DNA from 2 places in the Cupriavidus sp. 05L310 genome. Region 1 is predicted to be linked to the other one. Evidence: predicted binding sites of a transcription regulator. Region 1 holds the regulator's gene; the other holds the start of a gene.

Region 1 (11,578 bases):
GGATTGCGCGTCCGGTGCGGCTCCCGCGTCCGGACCGCCAGCGAAGGCAAGTGCATCGCCTTCCGCGGCACGCCCGCCATCGCGGTCCTGCGTGGCCTGGCGGCGCGTGGCCACCAGATTGCGCAGGCCACGGCGCAGGCCCTTGCGGCGCGGCGCGCCTTCGGCGCCATTGCCGGCATCGCCGGCCGGCGTATCCGCCTGGCGGACGTCTTGATCAACAGAATCGGACAAGGTATTCACATTCGGATGTTGCATGGTGTTCAGTTGGACACGCGCTCGTCGTGCTCGCTGGGGTGCGCCGGATTCGTCTTGGACGCCCCCGGGACTTCGGACTCCTGCTCGCCGGAGGCCACTTGCTCGTGGTAACCGTTGGCGGGTGCTTCCGTTTGCTCATTTGCTTCGCCGTCGTCGACGGCATCCTCCACGGCTGTGCCGTCAAGCCGCGCCCCCATGGGCTCGGCGGACACCAGTTCGCTCTCCGGCCCATCATCCGGCTCGGACACCGCGGGTACTTCAGCCTCGGGCACGGCTTGCGCTTGCACCGAGGCTTCCTTCTTTTCAAATGCTTCCACCAGTTCGGCGATGCCATCCGTGGCACCGGCATCGAGGACACCGGGGACGGAGCGGGTCAATTCGCCAGCATTGGACACATCGGCGACGGCAGCGCCAGCGCCGCCCGCAGGCTCCTCGCCGGCCTCCGCAAACGCTTCTTCGTCGCTTCCGGCCGGCAAAGCGGGCACAGTGCCCAGGGCCTCGAAATCTATGGGCTCCTGGTTCAGCAGCGCGGCTTGCGTCTGCGCCTGGACATCCTCCAGCGGCGGCAACTCATCTAGCGTACGCAGGCCAAGGTCATCAAGGAAGTTCTTGGTGGTAGCGTACAAGGCCGGCCGGCCCGGTACGTCGCGGTAGCCGATCACCTCGATCCAGCTACGGTCCTCGAGCTTCTTCACGACTTCGGTGCTCACCGCAACACCGCGGATTTCCTCGATATCGCCCCGGGTGACCGGCTGCCGGTAGGCGATGATCGCCAGCGTCTCCATGACCGCGCGGGAATATTTCGGCGGCTTTTCAGGATTCAGCCGGTCCAGGTATTCGCGCATGACGGGGCGGCTCTGAAAGCGCCAGCCGCTGGCCAGCGCCACGAGTTCCACGCCGCGCTGCTCCCAGTCGCGGCGCAACTCTTCCAGCAGCACCCGAATGGTGTCGGCACCGACGTCGTCGGCAAAAAGCCGGCGCAAGTCATTGACGCGCAAGGGTTCCTGCGCACAAATCAGCGCGGTCTCGAGGACGATCTTCGCCTCTTGGGTATTCATGTGATTGCGTGCAGCCTGTCTTTGCACCTGCGCCCCGGACAAACCCGGACGCACTGGAGATTGCGGGTTCAGCGGTTGGAATTGCCACCGCCATCTGACCGCGCAGCCAACCACAATGCTTGATGCATGCAGTCGTGCGCTTTCTTTTTTGCATCGGGTGCCGGACCTGCCCGGCAGGAGATCGCCCGGCCACCGGCTTTACCTGCCGGTCGACGGAGCCCTTGCGTCGCGCCTTCCCCCTGATGTGGCGGACCTGTCCGGCACGACGTCCGTCGCTCCGGGTGCAAGAAAAATACGGATATCGGGCCTGCTTGGCCTATTTCACCCCGCCCTGCCGTGGCTGGTCTTTTGAACCAAATAATCTTTTGAACCGGACGGCGGATTGGGAACGGTCCCTGGCGGTAATACGTGCTGGAGGGTTCCTGGCATGCATCCCCGAGTGCGAATGCTACCTGACGATGCCACGATGAAATACGCTGCGCGATATCGCTGTTCTTGCGATTGTATGGCATTCCCTGGCAAACCTGCAACCGATTCACACAGGCATCTGCCCGACAAAGTGCGCAATGCGCCATGAAGCGGCGTATCAGAAGACCAGACAGAAGCCGTGCGCGGCCAGCGTCTCTGGCAAAAGCAGCGCGCGCGCCACCCCGACGACACCAAAGGCAGCCACTGCCAAACCGGCAAGGGTACGTACCGCCGGGCGGCGCGACCACTGCCTGAGGTAGCCGGACAGGCCCGAGATAACCAACAGGTTTGGCAAAGTGCCCAGTCCGAACACGGCCATCACCAGCGCACCCGAAGGGGCGTTCCCGGCCAGCAGCGCCATCGCCAGGGCGCCATAGACCATGCCGCATGGTACCAGCCCCCAGGCCAGCCCCATGCCGTAGCGGCGCAGCAGCCGCCCCTGTGGCAGGCCCAAGGGCGCCAGGCGCACGCCCACGGCGGCAAGAAAACGGAGCAAACCGCCAGCGCCGCGCGCGGCAAACCGCTCCAGCCAGCCAGCCCCCACGGCGCGCCCACGCAACATCCATAATCCCGACATCACCAGCATCATGCTGCCGATTCCGAACAGCCAGCGCTGCAGCGGCAAGTACTGGGCCTTCCACACACCGGCGCCCAGGGTACCCAGCAAGGCGCCCAACAGCGCATACATGCTCAGCCGCCCGGCATGCATCACCAGGAGTTCGAGCAGCCAGTGGCCTGGCCGGCGCAGGATGGTGGCCGGCACACGGGCCGTGCCGCCTTGCTCGGCCGCAAGCGCAATGCCGCCACACATGGCCGCGCAATGCACACCACCTAGCAAAGCCAGGGTAAAAACGCTGAAGAGCACGCCTACGGTCAACTTCTCCTCCCAATCACATCGCCTGGCGCGGTAAAATGCGCCCTACGCGCCCCCGCGACTCCAAGAGGCGCTATCAACATGAAGCCCAGCGCCCGCGCACATCCGCGCAATCGCAAATCATGACGACGGGCACGGCAGGCGGCGCCACGCAGATGGCAGGCCCCGCCAGACCCGCGCCAGGCTAATGTGGATAGCGCTTCCAACCGACAGCTCTCAACGTCAAGCTTTCAACTCAATGCGCCTGCCACACGCGCTTGAGTGATTGCGCTAAACCGACAGGCCCCAATTGCTAACATCCATTCCCATTACCGAGATGTCGCCCCGCTGCTCCACTTGCTCGCTGGGACAGCTCTGCCTGCCCGTCGGCATGTCGCAGCAGGACCTCGAAAAAATGGATTCGCTGGTGCAGGAGCGCGTGCGCGTACGCAAGGGCGAGACCCTGTACCGCCTCGGCGATCCGCTCACCGCCGTCTATGCGATCCGCTTCGGCACGCTCAAAACCCACCTGACGATGGAAGATGGCCGCTCGCAGATCACGGGCTTCCACCTCCCCGGCGAAGTCGTCGGGCTCGACGGCCTTGGCGAAATGCAGCACGCGTCCGACGCCACCGCCCTTGAGGATACCGAAGTTTGCGTGGTGCGCTTCGGCGACCTCCAGTCGCTGTCCGGTGCGCTCCCGTCGTTGCAACATCAGTTCATGCGGCTGATGAGCAAGGAAATCTCGCAGGACCAGGTGATGCTGATCACGCTGGGCTCGATGCGCGCCGAAGAGCGGCTTGCCGCCTTCCTGATCAACCTTTCGGAGCGCCTTTCCGCGCGCGGCTATTCGGCCTCCGAGTTCGTGCTGCGCATGAGCCGCGAGGAGATCGGCAGCTACCTCGGGCTCAAGCTCGAAACCGTCAGCCGCCTGTTCTCCCGTTTTGCGGAAGCCGGGCTGATCCAGATCCGCCAGCGGCACGTCAAGCTGGTCGACATGACAGGCATCAAGCAGATCATCAACAAGTCCTGCTAGTCCGGCAGGCATCGACCGGCCGCGCGGAGTTTCCCGGCTCCCGCGGCATTGGCAGCCGCCTTGCCTTCCTTGCGTGGTGCCAATACCACGTCGCGCCGGCCTGGTCACGACACTCCTGCTCCGCCGCCCCCTGCCCCGCGGCGCGAAGACGCGCATCGCGCTCACTCCAGTTCGTCTGTCTCCGCCAGCCGCGTGGGCATGGTGTAAAGCGTCAGGCCGCTCGACAACGAACAAAGCACCCACGCGACCAGGAAGCCCACGGTGTAAACCGCCTCCCGCGACGCCTCGACCGGCTGTCCGAAGAAGCGCAGATCGCCGGGATCGACCATCGAAAACACCAGGGCGGTCGTCAGCCCGGCTACCAGGAAGCCGGGCCATAGCACCCACATCAGCCAGCGCAGTCTCATGGTCACCTCGCCTGCGCCGTGGCCGGCTCAGCCTGCCGCCCGATACCCGTCTTCTCGACCACCAACCCGTGCCGCGATACGCCATCGACAACGGGCGGGTCCGGGTGCGTCATGGCCAGCCAGATCGTGACCCCGCAGGCCACCATCGCCAGCAAGGGCCCGCTCATCAGCAGCCATGGCCAGGGTTCCTTCCACCAGGGATTGCTTTGCTGCATCATCAGGCCTCCTCTAGATTTCTCGGTTCAAAGATTGCGCGGTACGATGAAGCTGGTGCCCTGGCTGATTTCCGCACCGCCCCCACTGTCATCTCCTGTCGCAGTGACCGTCACCTGGATCTTGTGGGTGCCCTGGCCAGCGGCTTCGATCGGCACGCGCACGCGAATCGGAATCAGGCGGTTTGAGGTGGGCTCGAGATTGCCGGCAGCGTGATCGTATTCCACGGCCAGGCCCTTCAGGTCATCACTGTCCGCGCGAATGGCCACATGCATCGGCGCCTCGGTCGTGTTGATCAGTTGCAGGCGATACACGTTCTCGATCCAGCGTCCCTCCACTTCCCTGCCCAGCGCGCCGCGGTCGCGGATGATATCGACCTTGATCGGTGTGCGCATGGCCAGCGACACCGTGAAGCCGGCAACCAGGGCCAGCCAGATCACGGAGTACACCACCGTGCGCGGCCGGAACAGACGCTTGCGCGCCTCCGCCTCGGGCAGCACGCTGCGCATGGCGTTCTCCGAGGTGTAGCGGATCAGCCCGCGCGGATACGCCATCTTGTCCATGACTTGGTTGCAGGCGTCGATGCAGGCGCCGCAACCGATGCAGTCGTACTGCAGGCCGTCGCGAATATCGATGCCGGTGGGGCAGACCTGCACGCAGATGCTGCAGTTCACGCAATCGCCCATGCCGGCGGCCTGGTGGTCCACCTTGCGCGAGCGGCTGCCGCGCGGCTCGCCGCGGCCCACGTCATACGTCACCACATACGTGTCGCGATCGACCATCACGCTCTGGAAGCGTGCATAAGGACACATGTACTTGCACACCTGCTCGCGCATGAAGCCGGCGTTGCCCCAGGTGGCGAAGGCGTAGAACAGCATCCAGAACGTTTGCCACGGCCCCAGCGACAGGCTGAGCACGTGGCCGCCCAACTCGCGAATGGGCGAAAAGTACCCGACGAAGGTAAAGCCGGTCCATAGCGCGATCACGATCCAGAGCGTGTGCTTGGTGGCCTTGAGCCGCAGCTTGCGCGCGCTCCACGGATCGCCATCCAGGCGGATGCGGGCAAAGCGATCGCCTTCCACATGCCGCTCGATCCACATGAAGATTTCTGTGTACACCGTCTGCGGACAGGCATAGCCGCAGAACAGGCGACCCGCGATCGCCGTGAACAGGAACAGCGAGAGCGCGGAAATCACCAGCAGCACGGACAGGTAGATCACATCCTGCGGCCAGAGCACCAAGCCGAAGATGTAGAACTTGCGCGCGCCGAGATCGAACAGCATGGCCTGGCGGCCGTTCCATTGCAGCCAGGGCATGCCATAGAAGAACAGCTGGGTCAGGACCACCATCCAGACCCGCCAGCTCGAAAACGCCCCTGTGACTGAGCGCGGATAGATCTTGCGGCGGACTTCGTACAGGGTTTCATCCGAGGTTTCCCCATCCCCCGTGGCGGATGCGGGCTCCCGCAGAGGCCCCCAGGCGGCTCCGTGCTTTCTCAGCGGTTCCGGTTCCGGGGCATTCATGGGCGATCACCCCCAGCGGCACGCAGGCTCCACATGCTGGCGTCGCCGTTCATTGCCCGCTCCCCGCGGGGGCTGCCCCATTGTTCGACAGTCCCCAGACATAGGCCGTCAGCATGCGGATGCGCTCCGGCGTCAGGATTTCCTCGTGTGCCGGCATGTGGTTGTTGTGACCCTTCAGGATGGCGTCGACGATGTTTGCCTCCGAACTGCCGTACAGCCAGACCTTGTCCGACAGGTTGGGCGCACCGAGCGCCTGGTTACCCTTGCCGGAAGAGCCATGGCAGGCCGCGCACGTGGACTTGAATGTGCTTTCGCCACGCGAGGCGCGAATCGGATCGGAAGACAAGCCTGACAGCGAACGAACGTATTGCGCCACGTCGCCGGCCAGTTTGCCGTCGATGGTCGAAGCGAATGACGGCATCACGCCGTTGCGCCCCTTGGTAATGGTCTGGGTGATGGTCGCGGGATCGCCGCCATACAGCCAGTCGTTGTCGGTCAGGTTGGGAAAGCCGCGGCTGCCGCGCGCGTCGGAGCCATGGCATTGCGCGCAGTAGTTGAGAAACAGGCGCTGCCCGATCTCGCGCGCAGCCGGATCCGCGGCCACCTGCTTGACGTCCATCTGCATGTACTTGCCATAGACATCGCTCTGCACCTGCTCAGCCGCCTTGCGATGTGCCTCCAGTTCGACCCGGCTGGATGTCTTGAGCACGCCGGCGTAGGAACCCAGTCCCGGGTACAGCACCAGGTAGACCAGCCCGAAGAGGCAAGCCAGCAGGAACATCCACATCCACCAGCGTGGCAGCGGATTGTTCAGCTCGCGCAGGTCGCCGTCCCACACGTGGCCAGTGTCTTCGGTAGCGCCGGCCACCTTGACCACCTTGCGCTGGGAGAACAGCAGCCATATGCACCAGACGATGCCTACCAGCGCAATGGCGGCGATGTAGTAACTCCAGAAATCCGTGAAGAAGTCGCTCATGACTCAGTGTTCCTGCTTGGTGTTGTTTGCTCCGCCGGCACGATGGCGGCCGTCGTGGTTCGCGGCCAGCGGCTCGTCGGGCAGCGCGAATGGCAGCATGGCCGACTCCTGGTTGGCTGCCTTGCGGCCGGACGACCAGGCCCACCAGCAGATCGCGAGAAACGCCACCATCGAGATCACGGTGGAAAACGCAGTGATCATTGCCATGGCTTACTCCTTGGCCGGCGCGGCTGCGGGCTGAACCGCGGCTGCGGTGTCCACACGCACATTGCGCTTGCTGATGCCAAGCTCCTGCAGGTAGGCGACCATCGCGTCCTCTTCGGTCTTGCCTGCCAGCGTGGCGGGCGCCTGTTCGATCTCGGCGTCGGTATAGGGCACACCCAGCCGCCTCAGCGCACGCATGCGGTCGCGGATATCGTTGGCCTGCAGCGGAGCCTTCTCGAGCCACGGGTAGGACGGCATCACCGACTCGGGCACCACGTCGCGCGGATTGCGCAGGTGGATGCGCTGCCAGTCATCGGAATAGCGGCCGCCCACGCGCGCCAGGTCGGGACCAGTACGCTTGGAGCCCCACAGGAAGGGATGGTCATAGACCGATTCGCCGGCCGTCGAGTAGTGGCCATAGCGTTCGACATCGCCCTGCAGCGTACGCACCTGCTGCGAATGGCAGCCCACGCAACCCTCGCGGATATAGATATCGCGGCCCATCAGGCGCAGCGGCGAATACGGCTTGATCCCCGCATCGGGCTCCGTTGTGGAGTGCTGGAAGAACAGCGGCACAATCTGGACTAGCCCGGCGATACTGACCACCAGGATGGTGCAGATGATCAGCCAGCCGATGTTCTTCTCCAGGGTCTCGTGCGTAAAGAAGCTTCGTTTTTCAGACATCGTTTCTATCCTGGAATGATCAATGGGCGGAGGCACCAACGCTGGTCGGGATCGGCGCATCCACCGCGGGCTTGCCGATGATGGTTCGCGCCACGTTGTAGGCCATCAGCAACATGCCGGACAGGAAACACAGGCCACCCAGCAAGCGGATCAGGTAGAACGGGTACTTGGCCTTGACCGCTTCCACGAAGGCATAGGTGAGCGTGCCGTCGGGCTGCGTGGCCCGCCACATCAAGCCTTCCATCACGCCTGCGATCCACATCGAGGCGATATACAGGACCACGCCGATGGTGGCGATCCAGAAGTGCAGTTCGATCAGCCGCACGCTGTACATCTCCTTCTCGCCAAACAGACGCGGGATCAGGTAATAGAGCGAGCCGATCGAAATCATCGCGACCCAGCCCAGCGCACCGGAGTGCACGTGGCCGATGGTCCAGTCCGTGTAGTGCGACAGCGCGTTGACAGTCTTGATCGACATCATCGAGCCCTCGAAGGTCGCCATGCCGTAGAAGGACAGCGCCACCACCAGGAACTTGAGGATGGGATCGGTGCGCAGCTTGTGCCAGGCACCCGACAAGGTCATGATGCCGTTGATCATGCCGCCCCAAGAAGGCGCCAGCAGGATCAGCGAGAACACCATGCCGAGCGACTGCGCCCAGTCGGGCAGCGCGGTGTACTGCAGGTGGTGGGGGCCGGCCCACATATAGGTGAAGTTCAGCGCCCAGAAGTGAACGATCGACAGGCGGTAGGAGTAGATCGGGCGGCCGGCCTGCTTGGGAATGAAGTAATACATCATGCCCAGGAAGCTGGTGGTCAGGAAAAAGCCCACCGCGTTATGGCCGTACCACCACTGCACCATGGCGTCCTGCACGCCGGCATAGGCCGAGTAGGACTTCCACATCGTCACAGGCATCTCGACGTTGTTGACGATGTGCAATATGGCGATGGTCAGGATGTAAGCGCCGAAGAACCAGTTGGCCACGTAGATATGGCGGGTCTTGCGCTTCATGATGGTGCCGAAGAACACGATGGCGTAAGCCACCCAGACCAGCGTGATCAGGATGTCGATCGGCCATTCGAGTTCGGCGTATTCCTTCGAGCTGGTGAAGCCCATCGGCAGCGTGATGGCCGCGGCAACGATCACCAGTTGCCAGCCCCAGAACGTGAACGCGGCCAGCGGGCCGCAGAACAGCCGTGCCTGGCAGGTACGCTGCACGATGTAGTAGGAGGTGGCAAACAGCGCGCTGCCGCCAAACGCGAAAATGACGGCATTGGTATGCAGCGGACGCAGGCGCCCGAAGGACAGCCATGGCGTGTTGAAGTTAAGCTCCGGCCAGATCAGCTGTGCTGCGAGCAGCACGCCGACGGCCATACCGACGATCCCCCAGACTACCGTCATGACGGCAAATTGCCGCACGACGCCGTAATTGAAGGTGTCGGCGCGAGAATACGCGGCGGTGACAGCCATTCAGACCCCCAGATTGGATAAATATGAATTGATGTTGTGACTGTAGGAAAACCGCGCTCCGGGCGTCTTGATCTGTATCAAGCGCACGGGAAAGCATGGGAACTAAGGCGCAACGGCGTCTCGCATCCGCACGCATGCGCGTCGCGCGTGGGCGAGGACAGCCATTCTTGCCGCGGCAAGCGGCGGCGAAAAAGGGGGATCTCCATGCGGGGCGGAGCGCGGCCGCGATGGATCAGGGCTTGTCGTTATCGAGCAGGATGGCCTCGCCGGGCCGGTCGAGGTCGTCATATTGCCCGGCATGCAGCGCCCACCAAAGCGCGCCGGCGATCACGGCCACCAGCACCAGGCTCATCGGCACCAGCAGGTAGAGCATGTCCATGTGTCAGTCTCCGGGCTTGCCCGAGCGCAGCAGGCGCCAGGCGTTGGCCACCACCAGCAGCGACGACACCGACATGCCGATGCCCGCCATCCAGGCGGTGACATAGCCGGTCGCAGCCAGCGGGATGGCGATCACGTTGTAGGCAAAGGCCCAGCCGAGATTCTGGCGCACCACGCGGCGGGTGCGGCGAGCCATCTCCAGCGCGTTCGCGATCTCGGCCACACGGCCATGGGTCAGCACGGCATCGGCGCCGGCCTGCGCCAGCGGGGCGCCGCTGCCGATGGCGATCGAAACCTGCGCCTGCGCCAGTACCGGCGCATCGTTGATGCCGTCGCCCACCGCCAGCACAACCGCACCGGCACGCTGCAGGTTCGCCACATACTCGCGCTTGCCTTCGGGCGTGACGCCGCCCTCGCGGCGCGCGATCTGGAAATGATCGGCCCACCAGCCGACCGTGGCCGGCGTGTCGCCTGACACCAGGTGGCAGGTCACGCCGAGCGCACGCAATGCAGCAAGCAATCGCGCCGACTGCGCGCGTTCAATGTCGGCGAGCACGAACACAGCCTGCGCGCCCTTCGCACTACCCAGCCACACCAGGGTGGCGCCGCTGCGCTCGCTGGCTGCCAGCGCGGTGGAGATACCTTCACGGTCCGTGCTTGCGCTCGTGCCCAGCGCGGTAACAAACTCGCGCCGGCCCAAGCGGTAACGCTGCCCGTCCACTTCAGCCTCCAGGCCCTGCCCCGGTACATTGCGCATGGCACTGACGGCGTGCGCGCCGCAGGCGAGTCCCTGAGCCTGCGCTGCCTCGACGATGCCCCGCGCGATGGGATGCTCGCCGGAACGTTCCATGGCCGCGGCCAGTTGCAGGCTGGCATCGGCGCTGGCGTCGCCCAGGGCCAGGATTTCGGTCAGCGCGAAACGGCCTTCCGTGAGCGTGCCCGTCTTGTCGAGCATCACGTCGGTAACGGCAGCGAGCGTTTCCAGCGCGTGACCGCGCGTCAGCAGCAGCCCGCGGCGCGAAAGCGCCGCCCCGGCGGCGGCCAGCGCGGCGGGCGTGGCCAGCGAGAGCGCGCACGGGCAGCTGACCACCAGCACCGCCACCGTCACCAGCAGCGCGCGCGACGGGTCGATCCAGGCCCACCAGACCGCCCCGGCAAGGGCGGCAAGCACCAGCAATATGCCGACGAACCATCCGGCAACACGGTCGGCCACTGTGGCCAGGCGCGGCTTCTCCGCCAGCGCGCGGTCCAGTACGGCGACGATCTCGGCCAGCCGGGTCGCCGCGCCTACCTTCGACACGCGCAGCTCAAGCGGACTGGTGGTATTGAAGCAACCCGCCAATACCGGATCGCCGATACCACGCGGCACCGGACGGCTCTCGCCGGTCAGCATGGATTCGTCCAGCTCACTGGCGCCAGCAACAACGGTCGCATCGGCCGGAACCACCTCGCCAGCCTTGACGCGGATCAGGTCACCTGCGCGCAAGCGCGCCACCGGCACCCGCTCGCCCGCCCCGCCTTCGGCCCGCAGGCGTTCGCAGGTGGCAGGCAACTGCCGTGCGAGCATCTCGGCGCCGCTGCGCGATGCCTGGCGCACGCGCAGTTCCAGGTATCGCGCCAGCAGCAGGAATGCGACGAACATGGTGACCGAGTCGAAGTAGACCTCGCCAGTGCCGCGCAGCGTGGCCACCGTACTGGCAAGGAAGCCCGCGCCGACGCCGATCGCCACGGGCACGTCCATGCCCAGATGGCGCTGCCTCAGGCTGCGCCATGCCCCGGCGAAGATTGGCGAAGCCGAGTACAGCACCACGGGCAAGGTCAGCACCAGGCTGGCCCAGCGCATCAACTGCAACTGGCCGGGATCGATGGTGGCTTCATGGGTGTAGATAGGCCATGCGTACATCATCACCTGCATCATGCCCAGCATGGCTACCGCCATGCGCATCAGCAGGCCACGGCGTGCGTGGCGATCCTGCCGGTCGGAGCGTGAGACCTCGAACGGCCACGCCAGGTAGCCGATGCCGGCCAGTGCCGCGAGCAAGGCGGAAACCGGCT
Region 2 (11,578 bases), on a different contig from region 1:
GCGAGGCGGATATCGCCATCCGCATGGTGCGGCCCAGCCAGGCCTCGCTGATCGCGCGCAAGGTGGCAAGCGTGCCGCTGTGCGCCTGCGCCCACGACGACTACCTGCGCCGCAAGGGCGTGCCGCGCACGCCGCAGGACCTGCTGCGCCACGAACTGGTGGGCTATGACCGCGAGGACACCATCCTGCGCGGCTTCCGCGCCATGGGCGTCGAGGTCTCGCGCGAGGCGTTCGGCGTGCGCAGCGACGACGATATCGTGCTGTGGCAATCGATCCGCGCCGGACTGGGCGTGGGTTTTGCCGCGCGTTATATCGCCGCCGGGGATCCGCGCGTGCGGATCGTGCTGCCGGAGCTGACGATCCCGCCGTTGCCGGTCTGGCTCACCGTGCACCGGGAGATCCGCGGCAGCGCGCGCATCCGCGCGGTCTACGATTTTCTCGCGAGCGCCATTCCCGCCGCGCTGGCATCGGCGTAAGCCGCAGGGAGCGTGGCCCGTCTCAATCGTCGAGCCTGACATGCTCCGCAAGATGGCCGACCACGGTGGCGATGCGTCGCAGATGCCGCGACTCGGGATGCGTCAGCAGCCAAAGGTCCGTCTCGCACTCGTCCAGCGGGCCGCTGAGCGCCACCAATTTGCCGCTGCGCCGGCCCATCATCAGCGAGACGACGCCGGCACCAAGTCCGGCCTCCACCGCTTCCACCACGCCGGCAATGCTGTTGACGCGGTACTGTGGCGTCACCCGCGGCAGGTGCTTGCGCCGCCAGCGCACCGAAGGGTGATCGGGCATGGCCTCATCGGGCGCGATCCAGGGCAGGGCGGATAGCGCGGCCGCGTCGAACGGCGCGCCCGGCTCCGGGACCGGCACGCCAGCCGACTCGGCCAGTTCGCGCGATACGAACACCGCCACGCGCAAGCGGCCGAGGCATTTGCCGATCAGGTGATCGGGCGGCCGCCGCGTGGCGCGCACGGCGATGTCGGCATCGCGCCTGGTCAGGCTGACCAGCTCGTTGGTGGCGATCAGCTCGAAGCTCAGCCCCGGATGGCGGCGGCCGAGCGGCGCCAGCGCCGGCAGCACCATGCCGTGCAGCACGGTATCGGTGGTGGTGATACGCACCAGGCCCGATACCGTGCCCGCCGTTACCGAGGCATGCGCGCGCGCCGCTTCCAGCTCGGCCTCGATGCGCTCGGCATGCTGGGCGAACTGCTGCGCCAGTTCCGTTGCCAGGTAGCCCGAGCGGCTGCGCTCGAACAGGCGCCGGCCCAGGCCTTTCTCGATGCGCTGCAGCGCGCGGAACACCGTGGAGGCATCAAGCCCGAGCCGGCGCCCGGCTTCGGCCAGCGTGGCGCCGCGTACCAGCGCAAGCACGATGTCCAGGTCGGGAGAGGAGAGTTGATATGGCATGTTCATTGCAAATTTGCAGTCATGACTTGCGCTCATACGCATTGTGATTGCATCACTGCAATCCTAGACTGCCTGCACAGCCACCACAAGCCGTGGCGGCGAAACCCGAAACGCCGAACCATTCCACCTCCAAGGACAACCCGATGAAGCTCTACTACACCCCTGGCGCCTGCTCGCTGGCCGTCCATATCGCGCTGCGCGAAGCCGGCCTGCCGTTCACCCTCGCCAAGGTCGACCTGGCCACGCACAAGCTGGCCGAGCCGGAGCACGGCAGCGATGATTTCTACGCGGTCAGCCCGCGCGGTTATGTGCCGCTGCTGCAGCTGGACGACGGCTCGCGCCATACCGAGGCGGCATCGCTGCTGCAATACGTGGCGGACCTCGCTCCGGCCAGGGCGCTGCTGCCGGCCGCCGGCACCAGGGAGCGCCTGGAAGCGGTGGGCTGGCTGACGCTGGTCTCCACCGAGCTGCACAAGGTCTTCAGCCCGTGGCTGTGGCACAAGGAAACCGCCGAGAGCACGCGCGAGGCATGCATGGCCAAGGTGGCCACGCGCTTCGCCGAACTCGACAAGCACCTGGCCACCCGCGATTTCCTGGCCGGCAGGCAGTTCACCGTGGCCGACGCCTACTGCTTCGCCATCGTCAACTGGGCCAATATCCTCCACATGCCGCTCAACCCCTATCCCGCGCTGCAGTCCTACCTGTCGCGCGTGGCGGCGCGCCCCAAGGTGCATGAGGCGCTGGTGGCCGAAGGGCTGGCGCGCGACTGATGGCGCGGATCAGGCTGCCGCGGCGGCGAAGGGCGGCAGCCTGTAATTGTCCTGGCTCAGCAGGTCCAGCCCGCACTCGAGCGTCGACACCCAGTCGATGAACTGCGCCACCATGGCCTTGCCGCGAAATGACGGACCGTGCTGCGGCACGATCCACTCGATATCCAGTTCGCGCGCCATATTGGCCCACAGCCGGCAGGCGCGGTTGCCGCTCATATAGCGCTGGTGGAACGGCAGCATGGCGTGCGTGTGGGCGGCAAAATCCTCCACCACCGTGCCCGCCTCCCGCGCGCTGGTCATGGCCGCGCCAAGGTCGCCGGAGAACAGGATCTTGCTGACCGGATCGTAGAACTGGAAGTTGCCTTCCGAGTGCAGGAAATGCGCCGGCACCGCCAGCAGCGTGCAGTTGCCCAGCGGCACCGGCATGCCGGCGTCGGGGATGGTGACGATGCGCCCTTCCGTCTTGCCGGCCTGGCAGAAATGCGGCAGGAAGCGCGCCCACACGCGCGAGATCAGGATGCGGCTGCCGGAGGCGGTAAGCCAGCGCCCGAGCGAGGCGACGATATCCGGATCGGCATGCGAGGCCAGCACGTAGTCGAGCTGCTTGGGCGGAAAGTAGCGGCTGATGGCAAGGTACAACTCGCCGTAGGTCATGTGCCCGCCGGGATCGATCAGCGCGCCGTGGCCGTGATCGACGATCAGGAACTGGTTGGTCTGCACCACCTCGCCGTGCTCTTCCTCGACCAGGTCGGAAAACAGCAGGCACGTATGCCCGCCGGCGTCGTATAGCGTGATGGCCATCGTCTGTCTCTCCCCAAAGCGGCGAAAGTAGCGATGGCGGCGCTTGCGCGGCTTGACGCCGGTCAATTAGTGGTCGAATCGGTCCCCGATGCAGCGGGTCCGGTCACGCCGGAGGGCGGAGAGGCGCGCCGTTCCCGTACCCGCGCCTGCGGGCACCGCTCTGGAACGGCGCCGATTGCCTAGCGCGCGCCGTCCAGCAGTTGCTCGATCTTGCCGACGAACTGCCGGTCGTCCGGCTTGGTCATGCTGTTATAGCTGCCCACCACCTGGCCATTGCGGTCGATCACATACTTGTAGAAATTCCACTTCGGCGTGGTGCCTGACTGCCTGGCCAGCAGCGCGTACATGGGGTTGGCATCGCTGCCGCGCACATGCGACTTGCCGAGCATCGGGAATTTCACGCCGTAGGTGTTGTAGCAAAAGTCCGCGATCTCTTTGGAAGACCCGGGCTCCTGCGAGAAATCGTTCGAGGGGAAACCCAGCACCACCAGCCCGCGTTCGCGGTACTTGGCGTACAGCGCCTCCAGCCCTTCGTACTGCGGGGTGAAGCCGCAGTAGCTGGCGGTGTTGACCACCACCACGACCTTGCCGGCGTACTGGCAGAGGTCCTGCGGTGCCTCGTCCTGCAAGCGGGGGAACTTGAAGTTCAGCGATGCCGGGCAGGCGCCGGCCGGTTTCGCCGCGCCGGCGGCCGGGGCATCCGCGGCCCGCGCGAGACGCGGCGTGGCGACGACAGCTGCGGCGCCGGCCAGGATCAACGCGCCAGTCAAGGCGGTACGTTGCAAGGCGCGTGAGCGTTGAACGGGAAGACGGCGCATGAACGGGACTCCAGAAGTGGTCTGTCCGTAGTCTACGCCGTTGGCCGCCGGTTGGATGCGGGCGTTGTGCCGGACGCGGCCCGTGCCGCCTCCCGCCCGCTTACTCCATCGCCAGCGTGGCCGCGTGCTCGGTCACGCTGCTGCGCAGTTCCACGTCCGGCATGCGGCGCACGATCGCCAGCGCCAGCAGGGCGGCGACGGCGCCCACGGCGAAGATCAGCTGGAAGCCCGACTCCACGCCGCCCGTCAGCACGTCCCGCACCGCGGGCGAAAGATGGGCCAGCGCCTCGCTGCCGTGGCGCAGCGCGCCCAGGTCCAGGACCTGGCTCACGCCGGAAGCCTGCAGCGCATTGCGGAACTCCAGCGTCAGCAAGGTGCCGGCCAGCGCACCGCCAAAGGCGCTGCCGAGCGAACGCAGCACCAGCAGCGCGCCGGTGCCGGCGCCGGTATCGCGGCGCTCCAGCACGTTCTGCACCGTCATCAGGGTGCCCACCATCGCCATGCCCAGCCCCACGCCGGCCACCGTCATCGCCAGCAGCACCAGCACCAGCGGCGTGCCGGGCGATACCGCCACCAGCGCCAGCAGGCCAAGCGCCGCCGCGATGAAACCGCCGGTGAGGATGCCGCGCATCCGCCCCAGGCGCGGCGCCAGCCCGGCCACGATAAAGTTGCCCGCCACCGTGGACAGCAGGAACGGCACCACCAGCAGGCCGGATTCCGAAGCATCGGCGCCGCGCACCAGCTGGAAATGCAGCGGCAAGGCGAAGATGCACAGGAAGATATTCAGCGCCGCCATCGCGGACGCCGCCACGCCCAGCACATAGGCGCGGTTGCGGAACAGCCGCGGCGGCAACATCGGATCCGCCGCGCGGCGCTCCTGCCAGACCAGCGCGGCCGTTGCCGCCACTGCCAGCAGGGCCAGGCCGGCGATCTCCGGCGACAGCCAGGCATAGACATCGCCGCCCCAGCTCATCGCCAGCAGGAAGGCCACGATGGAAACGGTCAGCAGCAACGCGCCGCCCCAGTCCACCCGCGCGGCGCCGCCGCGCGCCTGCAACTGGCTCAGGCCGCGATGGCACATGAACATCGCCAGCAGTCCCAGCGGCACATTGATCCAGAACAGCCAGCGCCACGAGAGATGATCCGAAGTCCAGCCGCCGACCAGCGGACCGGCGATGGAAGCCACCGCCCACACCGTAGCCAGGTAGCCCTGGTAACGCCCGCGCTGGCGCGGCGCCACCACATCGGCAATGGCCGCCTGCGCCAGCGACATCAGGCCCCCGCCGCCAATGCCCTGCAGCGCGCGGAACAGGATCAACTGCTCCAGCGAGGCCGCCATCGCGCACGCCACCGAAGCCAGGATGAACAGCGCGATCGCCAGCATCAGCAGCCGCCGCCGGCCGTACGTGTCGGACAACTTGCCGTACAGCGGCGTGGAAACCGTGGAAGTGATCAGGTAGGCCGTCACGATCCACGACAGGTGGCCAAAGCCGTTCAGGTCGTTGGCAATCGCCGGCACGGCCGGGATCACCACGGTCTGGTCCAGTGCCGCCAGCAGGATGCACAGGACGATCCCGCCGATCACGCGCATGATGGCCTGGTGGCTCAGGGTAGGGGTAGGGACAGGAGTGGCAACGGAGGAAGAAGGCGAAGCGGAAACAGACATCGAAAGGCAGCCGGCACGTAAGCATGAGTAGCCAGCGTTGCGCCCAACGGCAAACAAGTCACACTCTTTGTCCGCTTACAGCGTGGAACATGGCCACAAGATTGAATTCAGCTGATTGAACGCGTACCCAGTGCTGCGCGACGGAGGTGCTGCCGGTAGCAGCAGAGGCCACATGGGCGGCTCGGGAAGGGCCAATTCAGTGAACGCATAATTATATGCGGAGACTGAATATCGAGTGCGGGGCTAAGTTGGTTTGTGATGCGGCGTGGCGTGAGCGTCTTGCCGGATCATGGGTGCTTTTTTCCCGTTCTCCCCGCTATCGGACAGGAAATTGGCGAGAAGCCGCATGCGGAAAGGCGCTGGCATTTTTTTGCCGTACCCGTTCCAGCATAAGCGGCGCCTGCGGTGGTCACGCCCCGGCAGCCACCCGCTTGCGCCAGTCCGAGACGCTGCAGCCAAAGGCGGCGTGGAACCAGTGACTGAAACTGCTCTGCGCGGAAAAGCCCAGCAGCCCGGCGACCTCGCCGATCGGCAGGTCGCTCTCTTGCAGGTGGCGCATCACCAGTTCCGAGCGCACCTGCTTGAGCAGGACTGAGAATGTCAGCCCTTCCGCGCTGAGGTAGCGGTGCAGCGTGCGGCGATCGACGCGCAGAAGATGCGCCACCTGCTGGGTAGTGCAGCGTCCTCCCGGGAGCAAGGCCAGGATCAGCTCCCGGCACGATTCGCGGACGCCTTCATCGCGGTGCCGCAGCGCCGCCTCCAGGTAGTCCCGCGCGAAGCGCGCGGCGCCCGGATTGTCGGGCGTGCGCGGCATCTGCAGATCGGCCGCCGCGCAGACCAGGCCGTTGAATGGCTGATTGAACATCGGGCTGCGCCCGAAGAAGGCGCGGTGCGCCGACGCATCGACCGGCGGGCGATGCGTGAAGCAAACCTCCAGCGGCCGCCACTTGGGACCGATCAGCTCGCGCAGAATGCGGAATTTCACGCCGACCGCCAGTTCCATCGCCTGCCGCGTGGCCAGTCCGGGGCTGGGCAGAAGCTCTTCACGAATGATGACGGACTGGCCGGCGTCCTCGATACGCGTGATCAGCGTAGCGCTAAGCAGTTTCAGGTAGCGGCACAAGGTGTCGAGCGCCTGCCGCGGGGTCGGCTCTTCCTTCAGCACCAGGCTGATGGGCCCCAGGTTGGAGAAGGTGCGCCGCGCCGCCAGGCGCAGGGCAAGGTCTTCCACGCCGGTGGCGCGCGCGGTGACTTCGAGCAATTCGCGCACGGCGTGGCTGGGGATTGGCGTCTCGGGATTTTCGAGCAGCCGCGCCGACAGCCCCACCCCTCGCAGGAAGGCGTGGGGATCGCGCCCGAGCGACTCCACCAGCTCGATGTAGCCGTTCAGGCTGGCACTGCGAATCAGTTTACCGACGTGTTGCATAGGTTCCGCCAATGCCTCGGCGCACCCCGACGATGCGCCGCACCTGCTGCACTTGCTGCGCATTGCTCGTTGCGTTATGACTTTCCACTGGCCGCGCTACGGCTTTTTTCCAGCTCCTGCAGCTGTCGCCACATCACTTTGCCCGTGCTGGACCTGGGCAGCGCATCGACGAATTCCACCACGCGTGGATACTTGTAGGCTGCCATGTTTTTCCTGGCCCAATCGATGATCTCTTCCGGCGTCGTGTCCTTCGCGGTGGATTTGAGCACCACCAGGGCTTTTACTGTCTCCCCGCGATAGGCGTCATGGGTGCCGATGATGCAGGCATCCTGTACAGCGGGGTGCTTGTATAACAGGTTCTCGACTTCCGAGGGCCATACCTTGAAGCCGGACACGTTGATCATCCGCTTGAGGCGATCCGTGATGAAGTAGTACCCATCCCCATCCACGGTGCCCAGATCGCCGGTCCGGAAGTAGGTTCGTCCTTCCAGTTCGATGAAGGCATCCCGTGTAGCGTCGGGCTTTCCCCAATAGCCCTTGAACACCTGCGGTCCGCTGACGATGATCTCGCCGACTTCGCCGACCGGCAATACCTTGAGCGTCGTCGGGTCGATTACGCGGGCTTCCGTATTGAAGGTCGGCAAACCGAGACATTGCTGTTTGGGCCGATGGCTCGGATTGTTGTGTGTTGCGGCCATTGTTTCCGACAGCCCGTATCCTTCCAGGTAACTGAGCCCGAACTGTTGTTTCAGACGTTCTGCGACCGCTTGCGGCATGGCCGCGCCTCCGCCCCCAACGTGGCGCAGGGTTGTGAGATTGAATTGCTCGAGATTCGCGCTTGCAAGGAGATCGATCACCATGGTTGGATTGCCCATCCAGTGGGTAACGCCATGCTGCGAGATAAGCCGGCCCGCGGCCTCGCGATCCCAGCGTGGCAGCATCACGATAGTAGCCCCGCAATAGATCGGTGCGTTCATGCCATGCTGCATGCCGCTCACGTGAAACAATGGCAATACCGAAAGGACGACCGATCCGGCCTCGCATGCCGACCAGATGCCATTGCCGATCGCGTTATGCATGACGGATCGATGCGTATGGATGCACCCTTTGGGCGCGCCCGTGGTGCCAGAGGTATAGGGCATGACAGCCATGTCGCCGGCTTCGGCGTCATCTCGTGCGGGGACGCAGCCCGCTGCGAGCGCGTCAGACCAAAGCGACACCTTGCCGGCAGCCCACGCAGGCTGTTCGTACTGCGCCGTCATCCACGCCGGCAGCGAAGGCTCGGGGGCTGCATCGGCAGCAAGCAGGTCCGCCGCATAGCGGGTCATCAGCACGCATTGAATTTGGCCAGCCGACAGCAGGTCCGCGCTAATCCCTGTATCGAAGGCGTCCGCGGCGCACACGACCACCCGGGCCGCGCTATCCGTAGCGTAATGACGGAATTCGTCGGCCTTGTTCATTGGGTTGACCGGCACGACAACCGCTCCGGCACGCAGGATGGCGTAGTAGGCGACGATGAACTGCGGGCAGTTCTGCATATACAGCAACACCCGGTCGCCTTTCCTGACGCCGGCTTCGTGCTGAAGCCATCCCGCAATGGCCATCGCTTGCGCATGCAGATCGCGAAAGCTCACCGCATGGCCATGGCAATGGATTGCGGTCTTGCCGGGAAAACGCCGCGTGGTGACTTCCAGGTTGTACCAGATGGACGTTTCCGGCGACACAATCCCGTCCGACCCCTTACCGGAATTTACGTGCGCCGGTGGAAAATCCGGCCTTGCGTGCAACATCGCTTACTCCCCCTCTTTCTTGACACTCTGCTTGAGCCCCCGCCAGCGCTGCCGCGTCTGGATCTTCATTCGGGCTTGAAGTTGATCGAGCGCAATAGCTTGCCCTGCCGTTCGTAGGATTCGCGCACGTCTACGGAAAGCTCTTCGCTGGTAGCCGGTGAACCGACTTCCATGCCAAGGTCTTCGATCTTCTGCCGGATCTCGCGCGATTGCATCGCCTTGAGCGTGGCGTCGCGCATCTTGGCCACCGCGGCTGGCGGTACGCCCGGCGCCGACCAGAGCGCCATCCAGCTGACCTCCTTGAGGTCGGGAAATCCCAGTTCGGCGAAGGTCGGAAGATCAGGCAGCGCGGGGATCCGCTTGGGGTAGGCAATGGCAAATGCCCTGAGCTTTCCTGACTTGATGAACGGAAGCGAAGTTGCCGGACCGTCGAACATGAGCGGAACGTGCCCCCCCATCACGTCTTGCAGCGCAGGCGGCGACCCCTTGTAGCTCACGGTGCCCGTCGTCAGTCCGGCAAGGCGATTGAATTGCACGCCGATGGTCTGGCCACGCAGGCCGACACCGAAATTCGCATAGTCGACCCTACCCGGATTCGCTTTGACATACGTGATCAGTTCCCCGAGGTTTTTCGCGGGCAGGCCGGGATGGCCGATGAGCACGAGACCCTGCCGGGTAAGCTGCGCAATCGGAACAATGTCCTTGAACGGATCGTAAGACACATGCATGGCGTGGGGCACTTCCGAGGCAATGCCCTTTTGAATCAGCAGGAATGTGTATCCGTCCCGTGGCGCCGACAGCAGGCCGTGGACGCCGATGGTTCCCGCCGCGCCGGCTTTGTTGTCGACGATCACGGTCTGTCCAAGCGGGCTTTGCAGCGCATTCGCGAAGAGGCGCGCCACGATATCGGCCGTGCCGCCCGGCGGTGCGGCAACGATGATCCGCACAGGCTTGGCCGGCCACTCGGCGGCATTCGCCGCTGGCGCGGTCGACAGCAGTGGGACGACTGCAATCGCGAGCGCCAGCGTCTGGCGTGCAATCAGGGGGATGCGCATGTCTCGCTCCAGTTGTGTTGGTAGAGTCTCTTGGCTCCTGGGCCAACCGGCATGCTTCGATGCTGCGGCCCGGCTCTGATATGGCCTTCGGGCAAATTCTAGTGGGCTCGCTCATCCGGGCGCTTTGCATCGCACGACAGAATCTTGCGGATCGCGACAACCGGTGTGCCGGCTGGCCCTTGTCCCAAGTAAGCAATTGAATGTCCCGGATTAGCAAGCGGGAATGGCTTGTGCCCAAGATACTCAGGGGACCAAACCGATAGCAGCCCTTCCCCCTGGAGAACCACCATGAATTTCCTCGACGGCCACTTCTTCCCCGAAAACCAGCAGCCCCTGATCATCACGGCCGCGCCCTATGCACCCGGCTGGTTGCCTGACGACTTTCCCGAGGACATCCCGGTCACGATGGAAGACCAGATCCAGAAGGCGGTGGACTGCTACAACGCCGGTGCCACGGTGCTGCACCTGCACGTGCGTGAACTCGATGGCCGGGGCAGCAAGCGCTTGTCCAAGTTCAACGAACTGATCGCCGGCGTGCGCAAGGCGGTGCCCGAGATGATCATCCAGGTCGGCGGTTCCATCTCCTTCGCCCCCGAGAACGATGGCCAGGCCGCCAAGTGGCTGTCTGACGATACCCGCCACATGCTGGCCGACCTGGAGCCCACGCCGGACCAGGTCACGGTGACCGTCAACACCTCGCAAATGAACGTCACCGATCAGGCCGAGGATGCGGATTTCGCGGGCACCTCGCGCGCGAACCCTGCCATCTTCGGCGCCTACAAGGAAATGACAGTGCCTGCGCAGCCAGGATGGGTGGAGGAGCACGTCCGCCGCCTGACGGCCAAGGGCATCCAGAGTGCATTCCAGTGCTACAACCTCAACAGCTTCGAGTCGGTGGAGCGATTGATGCGCCGCGGCTTCTACAAGGGCCCGCTGGTCATGAACTGGGTGGCCATCGCCGGCGGCATGGATACGCCCAATGTCTACAGCCTCGGCAACTTCATGCGCGCGGTGCCCGATGGCGCGGTCGTCACGGTGGAAAGCAACGTGCGCAACGTGCTGCCGGTCAACATGATGGGAATTGCCATGGGCTTGCACGTGCGCTGCGGCACCGAGGACTGCCTGTGGAACCAGTCGCGCACGGAGAAAATCAGCACCGTGAAGCAGATCGAGCAACTGGTGCGCATCTCGCGCGAGTTCGGCCGCGAGATCGCCACCGCGAAGCAGGCGCGCGAGATCTCCAGGATCGGTGTTTTCTACGACACGGTGGAGGAATCCCTGCAGGAGAACGGTTTCGCGCCAAATCGCAACGGCGGCAACCAGGGCTTCCTGCGCAAGACGTTCTGAGCGCGGGTCCGGGCGACGGGCCAACTACTAAGATATAGCAGGCTTGACACGGCCCGTACGCTTGGATACCGTCAGCGGCAACAACGCGGCTGCAACGCCGCGCCGCCGGCCAGTGATGAATTGTATGCGCAGTAGCTCCTCGCCTGGGCGGCCAAGGATTCAGCCGCCAAAGGATTCGCCCGAGTGATCACATGAGTACTCTGATTCGCAGCGCCCTCCTGGTCAAGTACTCCGAGATTGCCCGGACCTTGGGTGTCGACCCGGAGCGCATGATCCACCACGTCGGGGCCGACCGGTCTTGTATCCTTTCGCCGGACCTGCATGTTCCGGAGTCATGGCTGGCAAAGGTGCTCGAATCCACCGAGCAGGCGTCCAGTTGCACTTCCGTCGGCCTGCTGATGGCCGAAGCCTGGCGGCTGTCCGATTTCGGTCCCGTCAGCCTGCTGCTCCAGCACCAGCCGACGCTGCGTCATGCACTGGGGCAGTTGGAGACGTATCGTC

The links. The regulator FNR, encoded in region 1, switches genes on or off when oxygen is low (the NO sensors DNR and NnrR bind a similar motif). The targets are predictions, from matches to a motif close to TTGATNNNNATCAA.
Region 2: AC1DS6_RS37145 (oxygen-binding di-iron domain-containing protein) is a predicted target of FNR. The motif match lies at 3,028-3,041, and genes of this name have one in related genera.

What each region holds. Positions count from the first base shown of each region.
Region 1 is NZ_JBFTOX010000025.1:21,811-33,388, forward strand. Features, by position in the region: gene rluB (23S rRNA pseudouridine(2605) synthase RluB) at 1-255, opposite strand, end outside; gene scpB (SMC-Scp complex subunit ScpB) at 261-1,313, opposite strand; gene AC1DS6_RS18925 (sulfite exporter TauE/SafE family protein) at 1,900-2,658, opposite strand; gene fnr (fumarate/nitrate reduction transcriptional regulator Fnr) at 2,945-3,670, shown strand; gene AC1DS6_RS18935 (hypothetical protein) at 3,832-4,077, opposite strand; gene AC1DS6_RS18940 (FixH family protein) at 4,080-4,295, opposite strand; gene ccoG (cytochrome c oxidase accessory protein CcoG) at 4,320-5,813, opposite strand; gene ccoP (cytochrome-c oxidase, cbb3-type subunit III) at 5,863-6,789, opposite strand; gene AC1DS6_RS18955 (cbb3-type cytochrome oxidase subunit 3) at 6,793-6,996, opposite strand; gene ccoO (cytochrome-c oxidase, cbb3-type subunit II) at 7,000-7,677, opposite strand; gene ccoN (cytochrome-c oxidase, cbb3-type subunit I) at 7,697-9,145, opposite strand; gene ccoS (cbb3-type cytochrome oxidase assembly protein CcoS) at 9,378-9,524, opposite strand; gene AC1DS6_RS18975 (heavy metal translocating P-type ATPase) at 9,528-11,578, opposite strand, start outside.
Region 2 is NZ_JBFTOX010000075.1:3,025-14,602, forward strand. Features, by position in the region: gene AC1DS6_RS37130 (LysR family transcriptional regulator) at 1-476, shown strand, start outside; gene AC1DS6_RS37135 (LysR family transcriptional regulator) at 499-1,410, opposite strand; gene gstA (glutathione transferase GstA) at 1,548-2,174, shown strand; gene AC1DS6_RS37145 (oxygen-binding di-iron domain-containing protein) at 2,184-2,975, opposite strand; gene AC1DS6_RS37150 (glutathione peroxidase) at 3,155-3,793, opposite strand; gene AC1DS6_RS37155 (MDR family MFS transporter) at 3,894-5,384, opposite strand; gene AC1DS6_RS37160 (AraC family transcriptional regulator) at 5,869-6,885, opposite strand; gene AC1DS6_RS37165 (long-chain fatty acid--CoA ligase) at 6,960-8,675, opposite strand; gene AC1DS6_RS37170 (Bug family tripartite tricarboxylate transporter substrate binding protein) at 8,741-9,730, opposite strand; gene AC1DS6_RS37175 (beta-keto acid cleavage family enzyme) at 10,019-11,077, shown strand; gene AC1DS6_RS37180 (AraC family transcriptional regulator) at 11,269-11,578, shown strand, end outside.